DNA from 3 places in the Halomonas sp. IOP_14 genome. Region 1 is predicted to be linked to each of the others. Evidence: predicted binding sites of a transcription regulator. Region 1 holds the regulator's gene; each other region holds the start of a gene.
What was found. The regulator sigma-54, encoded in region 1, starts transcription at its own class of promoters, with help from an activator protein. The targets are predictions, from matches to a motif close to TGGCACNNNNNTTGCTNT.
Positions count from the first base shown of each region.

Region 2: the regulator sigma-54 is predicted to act here: its motif matches at 3,774-3,791, upstream of K7H09_RS10445 (HAD-IIB family hydrolase).
Region 3: the regulator sigma-54 is predicted to act here: its motif matches at 1,601-1,618, upstream of K7H09_RS13795 (urease accessory protein UreD).

Region 1 is NZ_JAINWD010000004.1:86,104-91,398, reverse strand. It holds gene rapZ (RNase adapter RapZ) at 1-73, opposite strand, end outside; gene K7H09_RS04980 (PTS sugar transporter subunit IIA) at 161-631, opposite strand; gene hpf (ribosome hibernation-promoting factor, HPF/YfiA family) at 636-944, opposite strand; gene K7H09_RS04970 (RNA polymerase factor sigma-54) at 1,042-2,457, opposite strand; gene lptB (LPS export ABC transporter ATP-binding protein) at 2,587-3,336, opposite strand; gene lptA (lipopolysaccharide transport periplasmic protein LptA) at 3,348-3,863, opposite strand; gene lptC (LPS export ABC transporter periplasmic protein LptC) at 3,875-4,444, opposite strand; gene K7H09_RS04950 (KdsC family phosphatase) at 4,445-4,987, opposite strand; gene K7H09_RS04945 (KpsF/GutQ family sugar-phosphate isomerase) at 5,040-5,295, opposite strand, start outside.
Region 2 is NZ_JAINWD010000010.1:156,861-162,155, reverse strand. It holds gene K7H09_RS10455 (methyl-accepting chemotaxis protein) at 1-1,180, shown strand, start outside; gene K7H09_RS10450 (hypothetical protein) at 1,462-2,682, opposite strand; gene K7H09_RS10445 (HAD-IIB family hydrolase) at 2,743-3,660, opposite strand; gene K7H09_RS10440 (OmpA family protein) at 4,312-5,295, opposite strand, start outside.
Region 3 is NZ_JAINWD010000018.1:29,240-34,534, forward strand. It holds gene K7H09_RS13790 (diguanylate cyclase) at 71-1,432, shown strand; gene K7H09_RS13795 (urease accessory protein UreD) at 1,660-2,544, shown strand; gene K7H09_RS13800 (urease subunit gamma) at 2,582-2,884, shown strand; gene K7H09_RS13805 (urease subunit beta) at 3,038-3,358, shown strand; gene ureC (urease subunit alpha) at 3,355-5,070, shown strand; gene ureE (urease accessory protein UreE) at 5,245-5,295, shown strand, end outside.

The sequences.
Region 1 (5,295 bases):
CAAGATCTTCCAGCGCTTGCAAGGCGATAGATTTACCTGACCCGGAGCGGCCGCTAATGATCACCAGTTGCATAGAGTCTCTCTTTGCTTTGATCAAGCTGCGTTGAGGGTGGTGAGCGGATAACCTGCTGTGATCTGCCCTGAACAGGGTTTCAGACCCTTAGGCCGCTGATTGCTCGCGAATTTTGGCGGTAATCAGCTCAAGCAGTTCGCGCTGGCTGGCTGCTTTACGCAGTTGCTGGCGCGTGTCCGCATCATTCATGATGGTCGCTACCTGACCCAGTAGTGAGAGATGCGTGTCATCTGCCTCTTCGGGTACCAACAGGACAAACACCAGATCTACCGGGTCGCCGTCGATAGCGTCAAAATCGATCGCTTCAGCCAGTTTCAAAAATCCAGCGATAGGGGCGTTGCAGTGGGGGCTACGCGCATGAGGAATAGCCACGCCGTTACCAATACCCGTACTACCTAAGCGCTCGCGGCCGATTAAACGGCTAAACACTTCTTGGCTGTCCAGGCTGGGGATATTTTGGGCGATAAAGGTGCTGTAAAACTCCAGCACCCTTTTTTTGCTGCCCCCGGGGACGTCGAACAGAACGCGTTCCGGGGGGAGTATGGTTTCCAACGTCATTGAATTAACGCACACCGGCGCCTTGGGCGCGAGCTTGTGCTTTTTCCTTGTGTTTAACGAGTTGACGGTCGATTTTGTCCGCTAGTGCGTCGATAGCGGCGTACATATCACTGTCTAGGGCTTCCGCATGTAAGTCAGCACCTGCGGCGTGCAGCGTACAGGCGGCCTGCTGGCGCTCTTTCTCCACTGATAAGGTGACTTGCACCGTAGTTATATTGTCGTAATGGCGCTCTACACGCTCAAGCTTCTCGTTGACATAGTCACGCAAGGCGTCAGTCAGTTCTACGTGATGACCAGTGATATTTACTTGCATTGACGTGCTCCTTATCCATCGGACTGTACTTCGATTGTAACCCTTTTTGCCGCGTTGCAAAGCCCTTGTCGAGAGTTTCCCTGAAACGTTAACGAAGTTAGCGCAAACGACGCCGTTCACTGGAAGAGGGAATGCCCATGGCTTCACGGTATTTCGCCACCGTACGACGCGCCACTTGAATCCCTCCTTCGCCTAATAGCGTCACTAAGCGGCTGTCTGAAAGCGGCTTGCCGGGCGGCTCCTCTTGAATCAGTTTCTTGAGTCGTGCACGGATGGCGGTGCTGGAGTGGCTGTCACCATCTTGACCGCTCACCTGGCTTGAGAAAAAGTATTTGAGTTCAAACACACCACGGGGTGTATGGATATATTTTTGCGTCGTTACCCGTGAAATAGTCGACTCGTGCATCTCCACGGCTTCGGCAATGTCGGCCAGTATCAGTGGTTTCATGGCTTCTTCGCCGTGCTCTAAAAAGCCAATCTGGCGGGTAATGATCTCGCGACCAACACGCAGCAGCGTATCGTTTCGGCTAGAGAGGCTCTTGATCAACCAGCGCGCTTCCTGCAAGTGCTCTTTGAGAAACTGGTTGTCATCGCTTTTATCCGCACGCTTAATCAAGCTGGCGTAGTCGGGCTGAATGCGCAGCCGTGGCAGGGCCTCGGGGTTGAGCTCTAAATGCCAGCCTTCATTATCGTGGCGGACGACTAGATCGGGGGTGACATAGCTGTCATCGGTGTCGCCGTAGGCGCTGCCTGGGCGTGGGTCTAGGCTGCGAATAAGCAGGATGACATCGGCCAGCTGTTCGTCGTCGAGCCCTAGACGGCGTTTCAGCAGACGCATATCGTCTTTGCCAAGCGCTTCGAGAAACTGCCGCACCAAGCGGCGGGCGGGAACCAGCAGTGGCGTATCATCGGGGAGAGCGGCGAGCTGCAGCATCAAGCATTCACGCAAGTCACGGGCAAATATGCCGGTCGGCTCAAACTGCTGGAGCTTGAGTAGAATGGTTTCCACTTCGCGCTGGCTTAGCCCGTCAATGCCCTGGGCACGAAGCCCTTCACGGATGTCGTTGAGCGGCTGGGTCAGGTAGCCGTTGGCGTCTAGCGCGTCGATTAAACTTTCCGCGACAAGCTGCTCGCGAGCGCTAAAATCGGTCATGGCGAGTTGCCACAGCAGGTGGCCATGAAGGCTCTGCCCGGCTGCCTGGCGCTCAAAGTCGGGGCCTTCGCTGCTGCTGCCCCCCTGGCTTCCCATATCTTGATAGGTATCTGACCAGTCGCTATCTACCGAGAGCTCAGTAGGGATGCTCTCTGACCACTCTTCTTCCTTAGGCTCGCTGACAGCCTGTTCACTAAATTCATCTTCCTGCTCCAGCATGGGATTGGCATCGAGGGCCTGCTGAATTTCTTGACGAAGATCCAGCGTAGAGAGTTGCAGCAGCGCAATGGCCTGCTGCAACTGGGGCGTCATGGTCAGCTGTGTGCCGATACGCAGTTGGAGAGAAGCTTTCATGACCATCTGAGAACCACTCGTTAATCAGAATGCTCCACCCTAGTGCGAGTGAGTGCTTGGCGCAAGTGCAATAAGCATGCCATTGGTCGTAAAGTTGTTTTAAAGCGCTATTTAGGGGCGATTAAGGCAAAAACATTACAGGCGAAAATCGGCGCCCAAATACACATCCCTTACTTTTTGGTTGGTGAGAATCGAGGCGGGCGAGCCACTGGCGATGATTTGCCCATCGCCGACGATATAGGCGATATCGCAAATGTCTAGTGTTTCACGCACGTTGTGATCGGTGATCAGCACGCCGATATGGCGCTGTTTCAGTGCACGAATGATGGTTTTAATCTCACCTACCGAGATGGGGTCAACGCCCGCAAAAGGCTCATCGAGCAGAATAAAAGCGGGCTCTGTGGCTAGCGAGCGGGCTATTTCTACACGCCTGCGCTCGCCGCCCGAAAGGCTCATGCCCAGGTTGTCGCGAATATGGGTGATATGGAAGTCTTCGAGTAGCGCTTCCAGGCGCTGTTCGCGGTCGCTGCGGTTAAGCTCTTTGCGGGTCTCGAGTATCGCCATAATATTCTCGGCAACCGAGAGTTTGCGGAAAATAGACGCCTCTTGAGGTAGATAGCCAATCCCCGCGGCTGCGCGCTCGTGCATGGGGGCGCGCGTTAAATCCACATCGTCGATACCCACCTTGCCAGCGTCGGATTTGACCAGCCCAACAATCATATAAAATGAGGTGGTTTTGCCCGCGCCGTTGGGGCCCAAAAGGCCAACGACACTGCCTTGGGATATCTCCAGATTGATGTCTTTGACCACTCGGCGGCGTTTGTAGCTTTTAGCCAGGTGGTGGGCATAAAGGGTTTTGATCGGCGCAGTGTCAGCAGTGGCCACAGCTAGGCTCCCTATTGTTCAGGCTGAAGGGTCATGCGTATGCGCTGGGGCTCGCTGCCATCAACGTCAGAGCGCGCTTGAATCACTTCTCGGTCAATAAAATACTCAAGGCGACCGCCACTAAAGGTGTCCTCTTGCTGGGTCAGTTCGGCTTGGTCGATCAGCTCTACGCGACGCTCGGCGACGTGATAAATAATTCGCCGCGCCCAGCCTTCCGTGGGGCCTTCTTGCCCTTCGCCTTGATGGCGCAAGTAGGCGCGTTCACCGGTAGCGGTGGCTGTCGAGAGTTCGCCCGCGTCGTTGCGTTCGATCTCTACCCGCTCGCCGCGCAGCTGCATTTCGCCTTGGCGAATGTCCACATCCCCAGTATAAACAGCTGTGCCTGCCCGCTGATCAAGATCTAAACGGTCGGCTTCCACTTCCACTGGGGCCTGGGAAGATGAGTTGGTTTGGGCTAACACTGATAAAGGTATCGCTAAACCGAACAGTGCAGTGTAGAGCAGGGCTGGGGAAATCATGGCTTTCATGGCGGTTCCTATTAGCGTTGTGTGGCCGGGGGGTGCGTGCCGCGCACATTATCCGTTAAGCGAACCTGGCTGGTGTTAAGCCAAACGTCCATACGTGAAGCGCTCATTTGCTGCGGCGGTTGCTGCATCAATACCGGTGTGTCACTCCAGGCATGCTGCTCGAGGCCATCATAGTGCAGTAGCTCGGTATCTAGCTGCCAGCCTTCATCTGGTGCAAACAGTCGAGCCGAACCTGACAGCAGCAGGGCTTGGGTAGCGGTGTTGAGCGTGCCTACAGCGGCGCTGGCCAGCCACTGACGGTTTTCGCTGTCATACAGTACTGCCTCGGGCTCTTCCGTCCAGGTTTCGCTGCGCTGCGGGGTATGGATAAGGCGCGGTGTTTTTAGCGACTGCATGACACTGCCGTTATCCCCGAATAGGGTAATCTCGGCATTTTCCAGCACGTGGCCAGGTTCCTGAGCCTGTGCTTCGGGATCGATGCTGGTGTCTTGAGGCCCGCGGGGGTCAAGCCATACCAGCAGAATCCCCAGCGCGATGACTAGCCCGGCTAACCAGAGGCGTACTTTAAAGCGTTTAAACATTTACGTGCGGCCGTGCAGATAGGTGTCGAGCACCGCGCCCCAGTGTCCTTGAGATTCAAGCAGCGTATCGCAGATCTCACGCACGGCACCGTGGCCACCCAGGCGTTCGGTAGTCCAGTCGGCGTGGGTATGCATATAGTCCGGCGCGTTTGGCACGGTAATGCCGACGCCGCAACGTTTGATAGCCGCTAGGTCGGGTAGGTCGTCGCCACAATAAGCCACCTGCTCTAGTTCAATATCGAGGCGCTGGCAGAGCCCGCGCAGTGTGGTCAGCTTGTCTTCACAGCCTTGGTGAACATGGTCAATGCCGAGTGCCGCCGCGCGTTGGCTAACCATGGGGGAGTCGCGCCCGGTAATCAACGCGACATGTACGCCCACGCGTTTGAGAAGCTTTAGCCCGTGGCCATCCTGGGTGTGGAATGCTTTGATTTCGATACCATCGGCCTGAAAGTAGAGGCGCCCATCGGTAAGGACGCCGTCAACATCCAGTGCTAGCAGGCGTACACGGCGGAGTTGGTCGAGTAGCGAGGCAGGTAGGGTCATAGAACCTCCATATCAATCAGTTCGTAAAGCAGGTCGTGTTGGCGCCGCTGGGTTAAATAACGCCGCTGGCGAGCAGGTCGTGCATATGTAGAGCCCCAATTGGGCGCTGTTGTTCATCAACCACCGCTAGCGCGGTAATACGGCTTTCTTCCATGATGCGTACCGCTTCGGCCGCCAGGATATCGGGGCCTATGCGCTTGCCCGGCCGGGTCATGACATCATCAACGCGCACGTCGCGCAGATTATGGAATTGATCCAGCGTGCGGCGTAGATCGCCATCGGTGTAGACCCCCGCTAATCGTCCTTCG
Region 2 (5,295 bases), on a different contig from region 1:
TGGTGATGAGCAGGTACCGAAAATCAGTTACGTGGCCTATCTTCCCGAATGGCAGTGGTCGCTGGCCACGGGTGTTTATGTAGATGATATAAACGAAGCTTTTATTACACGTTTAATTTACTCGGTAATGGTACTGCTGATTATAGGCCTTCCTGTAACGCTGCTAATGGGCTGGGTCATTCGTGATGTTGCTCGCAGGCTGGGGGGCGACCCACGCTATGCAGCTAGCGTAGTACGCCATATTGCTGATGGAGATTTGACCCAAACCACTCAGCTTTCGCCGAAGGATCAGCAGAGCTTACTATTTGATATCAACCGGATGCGTGAAACCCTGGCCAATACCATTGGCGATATTCACCACGGCGCAAACCAGGTTAACAGTGGCGTAGAGCAGATTGTGGGTGTTAATGAAGAGCTTTCCACACGCACCGAAGAGCAGGCAGCGTCGTTGGCCGAAACGGCCTCCAGCATGGAGCAGCTTACCGCCACGGTTAAACAAAATGCCGAACATGCGGATCACGCGCGAACACTTGCCACACGCACCGCTGACAGCGCTCAACGCGGCAGTGACTCAATGTCCACGGTGATCTCCACCATGGCGACGATTAACGAAAGCGCCACCCAAATGAGCAGCATCGTTAACACCATTGACGGCATCGCCTTCCAAACCAATATTTTGGCTCTTAACGCCTCGGTGGAAGCCGCCCGAGCCGGCGAGCAGGGGCGCGGTTTTGCCGTTGTCGCCAATGAAGTTCGCCAACTAGCCAGCCGTTCGGCTGCTGCCGCCCAAGAGATCAAAACGCTGATCGAAGCGTCGGATAGCAAAGTGGTGGAAGGCAGCCGTCAAGTGCATGACACCGGCGATGAGATCAATGGCATGGTCGATGACATTAAACAGCTCAGTACACTGGTTCAGGAAATCTCTGCAGCCACCATTGAGCAGAGCAGCGGCATTGAGCAGGTCAATCAGGCGGTAACGCAGATGGATCAAATGACCCAGCAAAATGCCGGCCTGGTGCAAGAGAGTAACCACGCCACCCAAACGCTCGCACAGCTCAGTGCTCAGCTGCGTCAACTGGTTGCCCACTTCCGCATTAACCAGAGCACGGGACATGCACAAGCAAATTTACCCGCCTCGTCATCGGCTCCGCGTGCAGCCCTCCAGCACAGCGATTTTTGATGTCTTGTCATTGCGAGCGCAGTGAAGCAATCTCGGGGTTACCTGCCATCGCAGATCGAGATTGCCGCGTCGCTGCGCTCCTCGCAATGACATATGAGTAGGCTCCTTGCAATGACAAATGGGTGTCATCGCGAGCGAAGCGTGGCGATCGCGGTGTTGTCATTGGGAACGCAGTGAAGCAATCTCGAGGTTACCTGCCATCGCAGATCGAGATTGCCGCGTCGCTGCGCTCCTCGCAATGACATATGAGTAGGCTCCTTGCAATGACATATGAATAGGCGCTAAACCTTACCTTGGTTATCCAGCTCTACCGCTTCGTGCATACGCGTGAGCAGATCTGGCACCGCGGCCTGAACACGGTTCCAGCTGGGGATAAAGGGTCGCTCACGTGGGTTATCCATAAAAAGATTGCCCGCTTCGAGCAGGTTACTGGCAAACAGCTCCACGGCCTGCTCTTCGCTGTGGCGATCAAGGCTTAGGCCGTTCATCGTCGCATCGTGGTCGTAGGCTTCGATCAAATCCAGCGCAAAGCGGTAGTAGGTAGCTTTAAGCGTGCGGAAGTCTTCGCTGCTAAAGGTAACCCCCTGGGTGGCTAGTTTGCGATAGAGCGCTTTTGAAATATCCAGGCTCATGCGGTTTAAGCCGCTATCAGGATCATCTTCGCTAACCGGCTGATGCTTGTGGTCGTAGGCATCGGCAATATCTACCTGGCAGAGCTGGCGCAGGGAGTAGTTGCGTTGTAACTCCGACAAAACGCCAATTTCCAGCCCCCAATCCGCAGGCATACGAATCCCCTCAAGCACTTCGCTGCGCATCGCAAACTCACCTGACAGTGGGTAGCGAAAGCTATCCAGGTAATCAAGGTAGGGCATCGGCCCACAGACAGTTTTAAGCGCCCGCAGCAGCGGTGTGACTAACAGCCGTGAGACGCGCCCATTCAGTTTGCCCTCGGCAATACGGGGGTAATAACCTTTGCAGAAGCTGTAATTGAAATTGGGGTGCGCCACCGGATACATCAAGCGCGCAAGCAGCCCACGCTCATAGGTCAAAATATCGCAGTCGTGAAGCCCTACCACCGTCGAGCGCCCTGACGACAGCATATAGCCTGCGCAATACCATACATTGCGCCCTTTCCCAGGCTCTAAAGCGCCTAAACCGTGCTCTTCCAGCTCCGCATCCAGGGCGCGCAGCCGTGGGCCATCGTTCCATAAGATGCGCGTGTGTTGCGGCAGGCGTGAGAAAAACTCCCGAGCATATAAAAATTGCTCGCGATCGGCTCTATCCAGGCCAATGACAATCTCGTTGAGATAAGGGACTTTAACCAGCTCATCGACGATCGCCGACAGCGCTGGCCCTTCCAGCTCCGAAAACAGCGACGGTAGAATCAGCCCCATTGGACGTCGTCGAGCAAACTGGCACAGCTCTTGTTCAAGCGCCTCCACCGAGCGCCGGGTAAGGTTGTGAAAGTCGGTAATAATTCCGTTTTGATGAAAGTCACTCATTCACTTACCTCCCTGGATTCATAGAACTGGGGTCAAAGTACTGGACTCAAATAACTGTACTCAAAGGAGAGCGGCATCGCCCTTTTCCGCCGTCGCTAAACGGCGGTCATCTCGCCCCCACCAGTAGGCCACTCCCTCAGCCCAGCCAGTTGGCCCTGTGGCATCCGTGCGATAGAGCGAAGCGTTGCGGGGTTCTACGGCTAAGTCGTGACAACCTCGTATCACGACCGCTTGATCCACTGCTTCGAGCATGGTGATATCGTTTGGCCCATCTCCCAAACCCAATGAAAGAGGCATTCGCCCTCTTAATGCCGTGAAGCGTTTAACCAGCCACTCGACGGCATTGCCCTTATCGGCGGAGCGCCCCATTACATGCCAAAAGCGCCCACCTTGAGTAAGCTGTAAGCCATCCCCCTCTAAAGCGGCGCGAAACGTCTCAAGGGCCGCGGCCGAGTCTTCCCACAACAACGGTTCGCTACCTTCCCGCTGCCGAGCATCCCGGGCGCGAACTGCGTCGAGCCCGGTAAGCTCCATCACCTCAGCTACGCTCATCTCTCCCATGCGGGTAAAGCGAATATCCAAGCGTTCACGCCACACCTTTAATCGGGCACGTATAAAGCCAATATCCACACCAGGATGTTTGATAACGACACCATCACGGCCACTGCCTGGACGGTCTAAGCGTGCATGACACCAGCCAGGGGGGAGACCAATAACCGCACCATTTTCAGCAATAAATGGGGTTGCCGTGAGGCCCAGCGCTTCGCGCAGCGGTATCAGTTCGGCACGGGTTTTACTGGTCACCGGAACCACCGGCACCCCCATTTGCTTTAAGCGGGCAAGCCAGGGAGCAGCAGGGCTGAAGTCATAACTGTGATGGTCGAGCAGTGAGCCATCTAAATCGGTCAAGACAAGCCGCGGCTGCAGAGCCGGATCAACCGAAGGGGTTGACGCTGAAAGACGAGCGGGTTCAGGCATAGCACTACCTCTCTTCGGCCTTAACGCTTCGTTAAGACGTCATGTCTAGAACGCCTAAATAGCTATGGCCAGCTATTAACTACTATGACCAGCTATTAATTGCTACGTAAAGCATAGCAATTAATAAGCCAAAACAGAGAAGTGTCTATTCAACAGAGGGTTACGTGGAATTTGACGGGATAAATAAATCAGAGTACTTGCAAGCACCAAAAAGAGGCAGTTAAAACGCACCACAAAAGTGCATGAAGCAGATCGGTGCGCTTTGTACAGCCCCTTTCAGAATAAGCATTAGCGATAACTAAGATGATAAAAAGTAAAAAAAGCTTTACCGCACTTGGCAACGCTTAATAAATAGCTATACTGATATTGTACTCACTGGCAACCCTGTACACCCCCTCACCTGATGCCAGTGGACTGCAGTGAGCCAAGCCCTTTAATGCCCGCCTCCCCCGGCGGGCTTTTTTCTATGTCATTGCCCCTCTTATGTCATCGCGAGCGAAGCGTGGCGATCATGTTGCCGTCATTGCAAACATAGAGAAGCAATCTCGGGGTTAGCTATCACTGACAAATCAGATTGCCGCGTCGCTGCGCTTCTCGCAATGACATTTTCCTTATAGCTGAGCAGCTATTTACTCCTCTATTAACTGCCCCTTACTCCACATGAATCACCACCTCAACCCGCCGATTACGTGCACGCCCTTCCGCGGTGGCGTTGCTCTCTAGCGGTTTTGTTGCTGCCAAGCCGACTGCGCGAAGGCGTTCAGCATCCACGCCCGCCGCTTCCAGCGCTTCCACAATGGCAATGGCACGAGCACTCGACAGCGCCCAGTTAGATGAGAACTCCTCGGTGCTAATGGTCTGGCTGTCCGAATGGCCCTCCACCCACACTTCGCCATCGTAGCGCTGAATAGTCTCGAGCAAACTGCTCACTAGTGACGACCCATCGTTGGTTAGCTCAGCCGTGGCAGAGGGAAACAGCAGTTGATCCTGTACACGCAGGCTAATCCCCTCAGCCACCCGCGATACTTCAACACCCTCCAGGTCGGGCAAATAGGTAGACTCTTCAACGCGTTCCGAAAGCGCCTGATTTAGCGCAGTCGCCCCCGCTACTGACTCATCGCTCACCGCTTGTACATTTGCCGGGGGGTGGTCGGTTAACACCACCATGTAGTCAGCTAAGGGCGATGTAAAATCATCGCTGCCCGCGGGCATCAGTAGTTTTGGTAAAGAAATAACCGGCTCAGCAGGCGGCAATGGTGCTGCCAAAAGCGGTGGAACACCGAAGCTGACTCGTCGAGGAAGATCGGCCAGCTTGGGCAGCCCTGCCACGCCAAGTGCCGCACTAATCGCCATGGGGTTCAATCCTGCACTGCTCCACCGGGCGACACTCTCACGCTCATGGCTTACCTGGGCCAATGCTTCAGGCAGGGGGACTCCCAAAGTAGGCGAGGATGTGCTCGCGTCCTCGCTCACACTATCCTTCTGGTTCAATTGAGGAATAACCGGCCCTGCAGCGGCGATAATGACCACGAACAGAGCCACCAACAAGGTCATGATATCGAGATAACTGATCATCCAACCGCTACCGCTATCACTTTCATGATAGGCCGACATCAGCGAATCATGGCGCGGACC
Region 3 (5,295 bases), on a different contig from region 1:
CTCTGTGTTGGGTTGACGAAAATGCTTTGCGTGTAATATTGGCTGTTGATCAATAAGAAGCAGGTGGGGTATGCGCTATAAAGATAAACATCAGCTCGCCGCCGAGTGGCAAGCGCTTCTGGAGCGTACGCCCAAACCGTTGCGGCAAGCAGTCGAGACGTTGGTAGAGCACCACGGGCAAAGCTTTGCTGACCACTTTTACCGGGTGATGTTGGAAGACCCGCATGCTTCGCTGTTTCTCTCCAACGATCAAGTGGAGCAGCGTTTACACCCCTCAATGCAGCGCTGGCTGAAGGCCATGTTTGCCGTTGAGCACGCCGATTTTGAGTCCCTGGTTGAGCAGCAGGAAAAAGTGGGGCAGGTGCATGCCCGCATCGATATTCCGGTCAACCTGGTGCTAAGTGGAGCGCGGCAGCTTAAGCAGGTGTTTTATCAACAGATCAACGCCACGTTCAAAAGCCCGCTATCGCCGGGGGATGCCTCGGTGTACGTCTCCGATCATATTGATATGGCCATGGAAATCATGAGCCACGCCTACTCGGTGGCCAGTGACCGTAATGCGCGCACTGAAGAGGCGTACAAGCTGTTTTCACTCACCCAGAGCATTGGCGACGAGCGTGAACGCCAGCGTTCGGCGTTGTTGAATTGGGAGAATGCGCTGATGTTTGCCATAGCTGCCCAGCAGGATATCGCCACGCTGCCGCGGTTATCCAATTCCGATTTTGGTCTGTGGTACTTCCATAAAGCGTGCCATGCGTTCGAGGGCGTGCCGGAGATTGCCACTATTTCACTCCATATTCAGCAAGTGGATCGTGAGTGGCTGGAAGTGCTGATGCATGAAGATGCTAGCCAGCGACTTAAGGCGCTGGGCGAGATTCGTGATGCCGCCCGTACGGTGTTGATGCTGCTCGACAATGTATTAGAGCGCGCCTCCGGTTTGGATGCAGGGCGCGACAGCTTAACCCGGTTGCTCAACCGCAAGTTTTTGTCAGTGGTGCTTAGTCGCGAAATAGACATTGCCCGCCACTCGGAGCACTGCTTTGCGCTGTTGATGGTAGATATCGATCACTTCAAATCGATCAACGATACCCATGGGCACGACGCCGGCGACAACGTGCTGCAGCAGGTGGCGAGCATCCTTGATCGCTCCACCCGTGGGGGTGATTACGTGTTTCGCATGGGCGGCGAGGAGTTTTTGATTGTGCTGGTCAATACTGACCATGACGGCAGCCGGTTATTTGCTGAGCGTTTACGCCAATCGGTGGCTAAGGAGCCGATGCTCGCCGGTGCCGATACGCTGCTTAACGTGACGATTAGCGTGGGTGTAACGCTTCACGATGGTCACCCAGACTATCACCACTCCCTGCAGCGTGCTGATCAGGCCCTTTATGAAGCGAAGCGCGGTGGGCGTGACCGGGTCGTTGTGCAGTAATGGTGTGAAGAGTGAGTGCAGGCTGAGCACTAAGCAAGTAGTGAGTGCATTTATTTGGTGCATTTGAGGTCTGATGTGGTGCTGTTTTGGTGCGCCTAGATGCGTAGCACTGCCAGTCACCGCCGTTCATCCCTACCATTGACCGCGCAGCAGGGCTTTTCACCATTTTGGCGCATTAATTGCTTACCTATGTCAAAGGCTTAGTGAAAAGGAAGCGGTAGCAACCCATGATCCTGTGCGAACTCGCCAAACCACACATTGCCTCTGGCCACCGCTTCGATGCAGGCCGCCATTGGGCAGCTTCGTTAGCACTCACCTTCGCTCATCGGGGCAGTGCTACTCGCATGGTGCAGGCGCGTCATCAGGGACCACTGCGGGTGCAGCGCCCTTTCTATCCCGAAGGGCGTAGTGAGGCTTGTCATGTTTATGTGCTTCACCCGCCGGGCGGGTTAGTCAGCGGCGATGCGCTTACCATTAGTGCCCATGTAGAGAGCGGTGCCCATGCGCTGCTGACGACTCCGGCTGCCAATAAACTCTATAAAGCCGACAGCCAGGGCGTGGCATGGACGCAGCATACCCGGTTGAGCGTTGAAAATGGCGCGACTCTGGAGTGGCTGCCCCAGGAGACCATCGCCTTTGATGGTTCCAAGGGTGAACAGCGCACCCAAATTGACCTTCACGGCAGCGCCCGTTGCCTGGGCTGGGAAGTGATGGCACTGGGCCGCCCGGCCAGCGACTTACCCTATGTTTCCGGGCGTATTGAGCAGCACTTCCGCTTAACCCTGGATGGCAAACCGCTGTGGCTAGAGCGCCAACCGCTAGACCCACTACACCCACGCTTTGCCGGGCGCTGGGGGCAGGGCGGTGCCACGGTGCAGGCCACGCTCTGGGCAGTGGGGATTGCCGACGCGCCTGCTGCCATTGAAGCCTTGCGTGAAGCGCTGCCGGATAACCCGCGCTGGGCGGTCACCGTCCGCCACGGTGTTCTGCTGCTGCGCTATTTAGGCAACTCGCGTAACGAAGCCTGGGCGTTATGCGAACAGGCTTGGCAACTGCTGCGCCCCCGCTGGATCGAGCGTGAAGCACATACACCACGAATTTGGCTAACCTAATTAGCATCACTGCGATGCACTGCTGGAGACACATTCCATGGAATTAACCCCAAGAGACAAAGACAAGCTGCTGCTGTTCTCAGCCGCCCAATTGGCGGAGCGCCGCAAGGCGCGTGGTTTAAAACTCAATTACCCGGAAGCGGTGGCGCTGATCAGCTTCGAGATTATGGAAGGCGCCCGGGATGGCCGCAGCGTAGCGGACTTAATGAGCTATGGTCGCGAAATCCTTAGCCGTGAGGATGTGATGGACGGTGTCGCCGAGATGGTCGACGAAGTGCAGGTGGAAGCCACTTTCCCCGACGGCACCAAGCTGGTCACTGTCCATACGCCAATTGTGTGAGGGGTTAATTGTGAGGAGTGAGGGGTGGATTGTGAGGGGTGAGGAGTGAATAGTTAGGGGTGAGTAGTAGTGGGTTACGCACCCCTCATACCTCTCTCTTTACACCTCACACCTCTCGCCTAACACCTCACAAAAAAACAAAGGAGCAACCAAATGATTCCCGGTGAGTACAAGTTAAAAGAAGGTGATATCGAGCTGTGCGCGGGGCGTGAGCGGATTAGCGTCGAGGTGGCCAATACCGGCGACCGCCCGATCCAGATCGGCTCCCACTACCACTTCGCCGAAGCTAACCCGGCGCTGGTGTTTGATCGCGATAAAACCCGAGGCTTTCGTCTGGACGTGGCCGCAGGCACGGCGATTCGCTTTGAGCCTGGCCAGACCCGCGAAGTCACGTTGATTCCCTATGTCGGCAAGCGAGAAATTTACGGTTTTCGCGGCGATGTCATGGGCGCGCTCGACGGAGGTAAACAATGAAACCGGTTAACAAGATCAGTCGGCAAGCCTACGCCGATATGTATGGCCCCACGGTGGGCGACCGCGTGCGCCTGGGCGATACCGAGCTTTGGATCGAAGTCGAACAGGATGCCACCCACTACGGCGATGAAGTGAAGTTCGGCGGCGGCAAAGTCATCCGCGACGGCATGGGTCAAAGCCAGCGCGCCGACGACACGGTAATGGATACCGTGATTACCAACGCGCTGATTCTGGATTGGTGGGGTATCGTCAAAGCCGACGTGGGTATTCAAAATGGCCGCATCGCCGCGATTGGAAAAGCGGGCAACCCTGACGTACAACCTGATGTTGAAATCGTCATTGGCCCCGGCACCGAAATCATCTCCGGCGAAGGTAAGATCCTGACCGCGGGCGGTATAGATTCCCATATCCACTTTATCTGCCCTCAGCAGGTCGAAGAAGCGCTGATGAGCGGCGTGACCACCATGCTGGGCGGTGGCACCGGTCCGGCGACTGGTACCAACGCAACCACCTGTACCCCCGGCGCTTGGCACATCGGTAAGATGCTGCAAGCGGTGGACGATATGCCCATGAATATCGGCTTTCTGGGCAAAGGCAACGCCAGCCTGCCTGAGTCCCTAGAGCTCCAGCTCCAAGCAGGCGCCATGGGCCTCAAATTGCACGAAGATTGGGGCACCACGCCTGCCTCGATCAATAACTGCCTTAACGTCGCTGATGCCTATGATGTGCAGGTGGCGATCCACACCGACACCCTAAACGAATCGGGCTTTGTGGAAGACACCCTGGCCGCGTTCAAAGAGCGCTGTATCCATACTTACCACACCGAAGGTGCTGGTGGTGGACACGCCCCAGATATCCTCACTGCCTGCTCGAAAGCCTATGTACTGCCGTCATCCACTAACCCAACGCGGCCCTACACCGTCAACACCATCGACGAACACCTCGATATGCTGATGGTGTGCCACCACCTGGATCCCAATATCCCTGAAGACGTGGCCTTCGCCGACTCACGCATTCGCCGGGAAACCATCGCCGCTGAGGATATCCTCCACGATTTGGGCGTGATCTCGATGATTGCCTCGGATTCCCAAGCCATGGGGCGGGTCGGTGAGGTGGTCTGCCGCACCTGGCAAACCGCCCATAAAATGAAGGTGCAGCGCGGCCTGTTGCCGGAAGACGAAGCCCTGGGTGCCGATAACCTTCGCGCCAAGCGCTATATCGCCAAGTACACCATCAACCCGGCGATCACTCACGGCATCGCTCACGAAGTAGGTTCCATCGAAGTCGGTAAGCTGGCGGATCTGGTGCTTTGGAAACCGGCCTTCTTTGGCGTCAAGCCAGCGATGATGATCAAAGGCGGCATGATTGCGGCGGCGCCCATGGGTGATCCTAATGCCTCGATTCCCACCCCGCAGCCGGTGCATTACCGCTATATGTTCGGCGCTTTTGGCCGTGCGGCCAGCCAAACCCGGCTCAGCTTTGTCAGCCAGGCCGCGCTGGATGCGGGCATCAAAGAGACACTGGGGCTAAATAGCGAACTGGCGGCGTGCAAAAACGTGCGCCAAGTGCGCAAAAAGGATATGAAGCTAAACGATGCCTGCCCAGAACTAACCGTCGACCCGCAAACCTACGAAGTGCGCTGCGATGGCGAAATTTTAACCTGCGAGCCCGCCACCGAACTGCCGCTGGCTCAGCGTTATCATTTATTTTGAATAGCGCACTATGACCGCCAGCAAGTGCAGTGCCGGGGGTAGGTCTACGTGAGGGCGCTGTAAATACATCCCTGTACGCTACTTTTGCCATCCATGGCAAAAGACCCTCACTACGACCTACCCCCGGCTCGGCTACTGGGTGCTTAACTGCAGGTTCTGAACAGGATGATACCAATGCTTAAACTCATAGAACGCTTAGGGCCGATAGAGGAAAGCGCGGCGAGC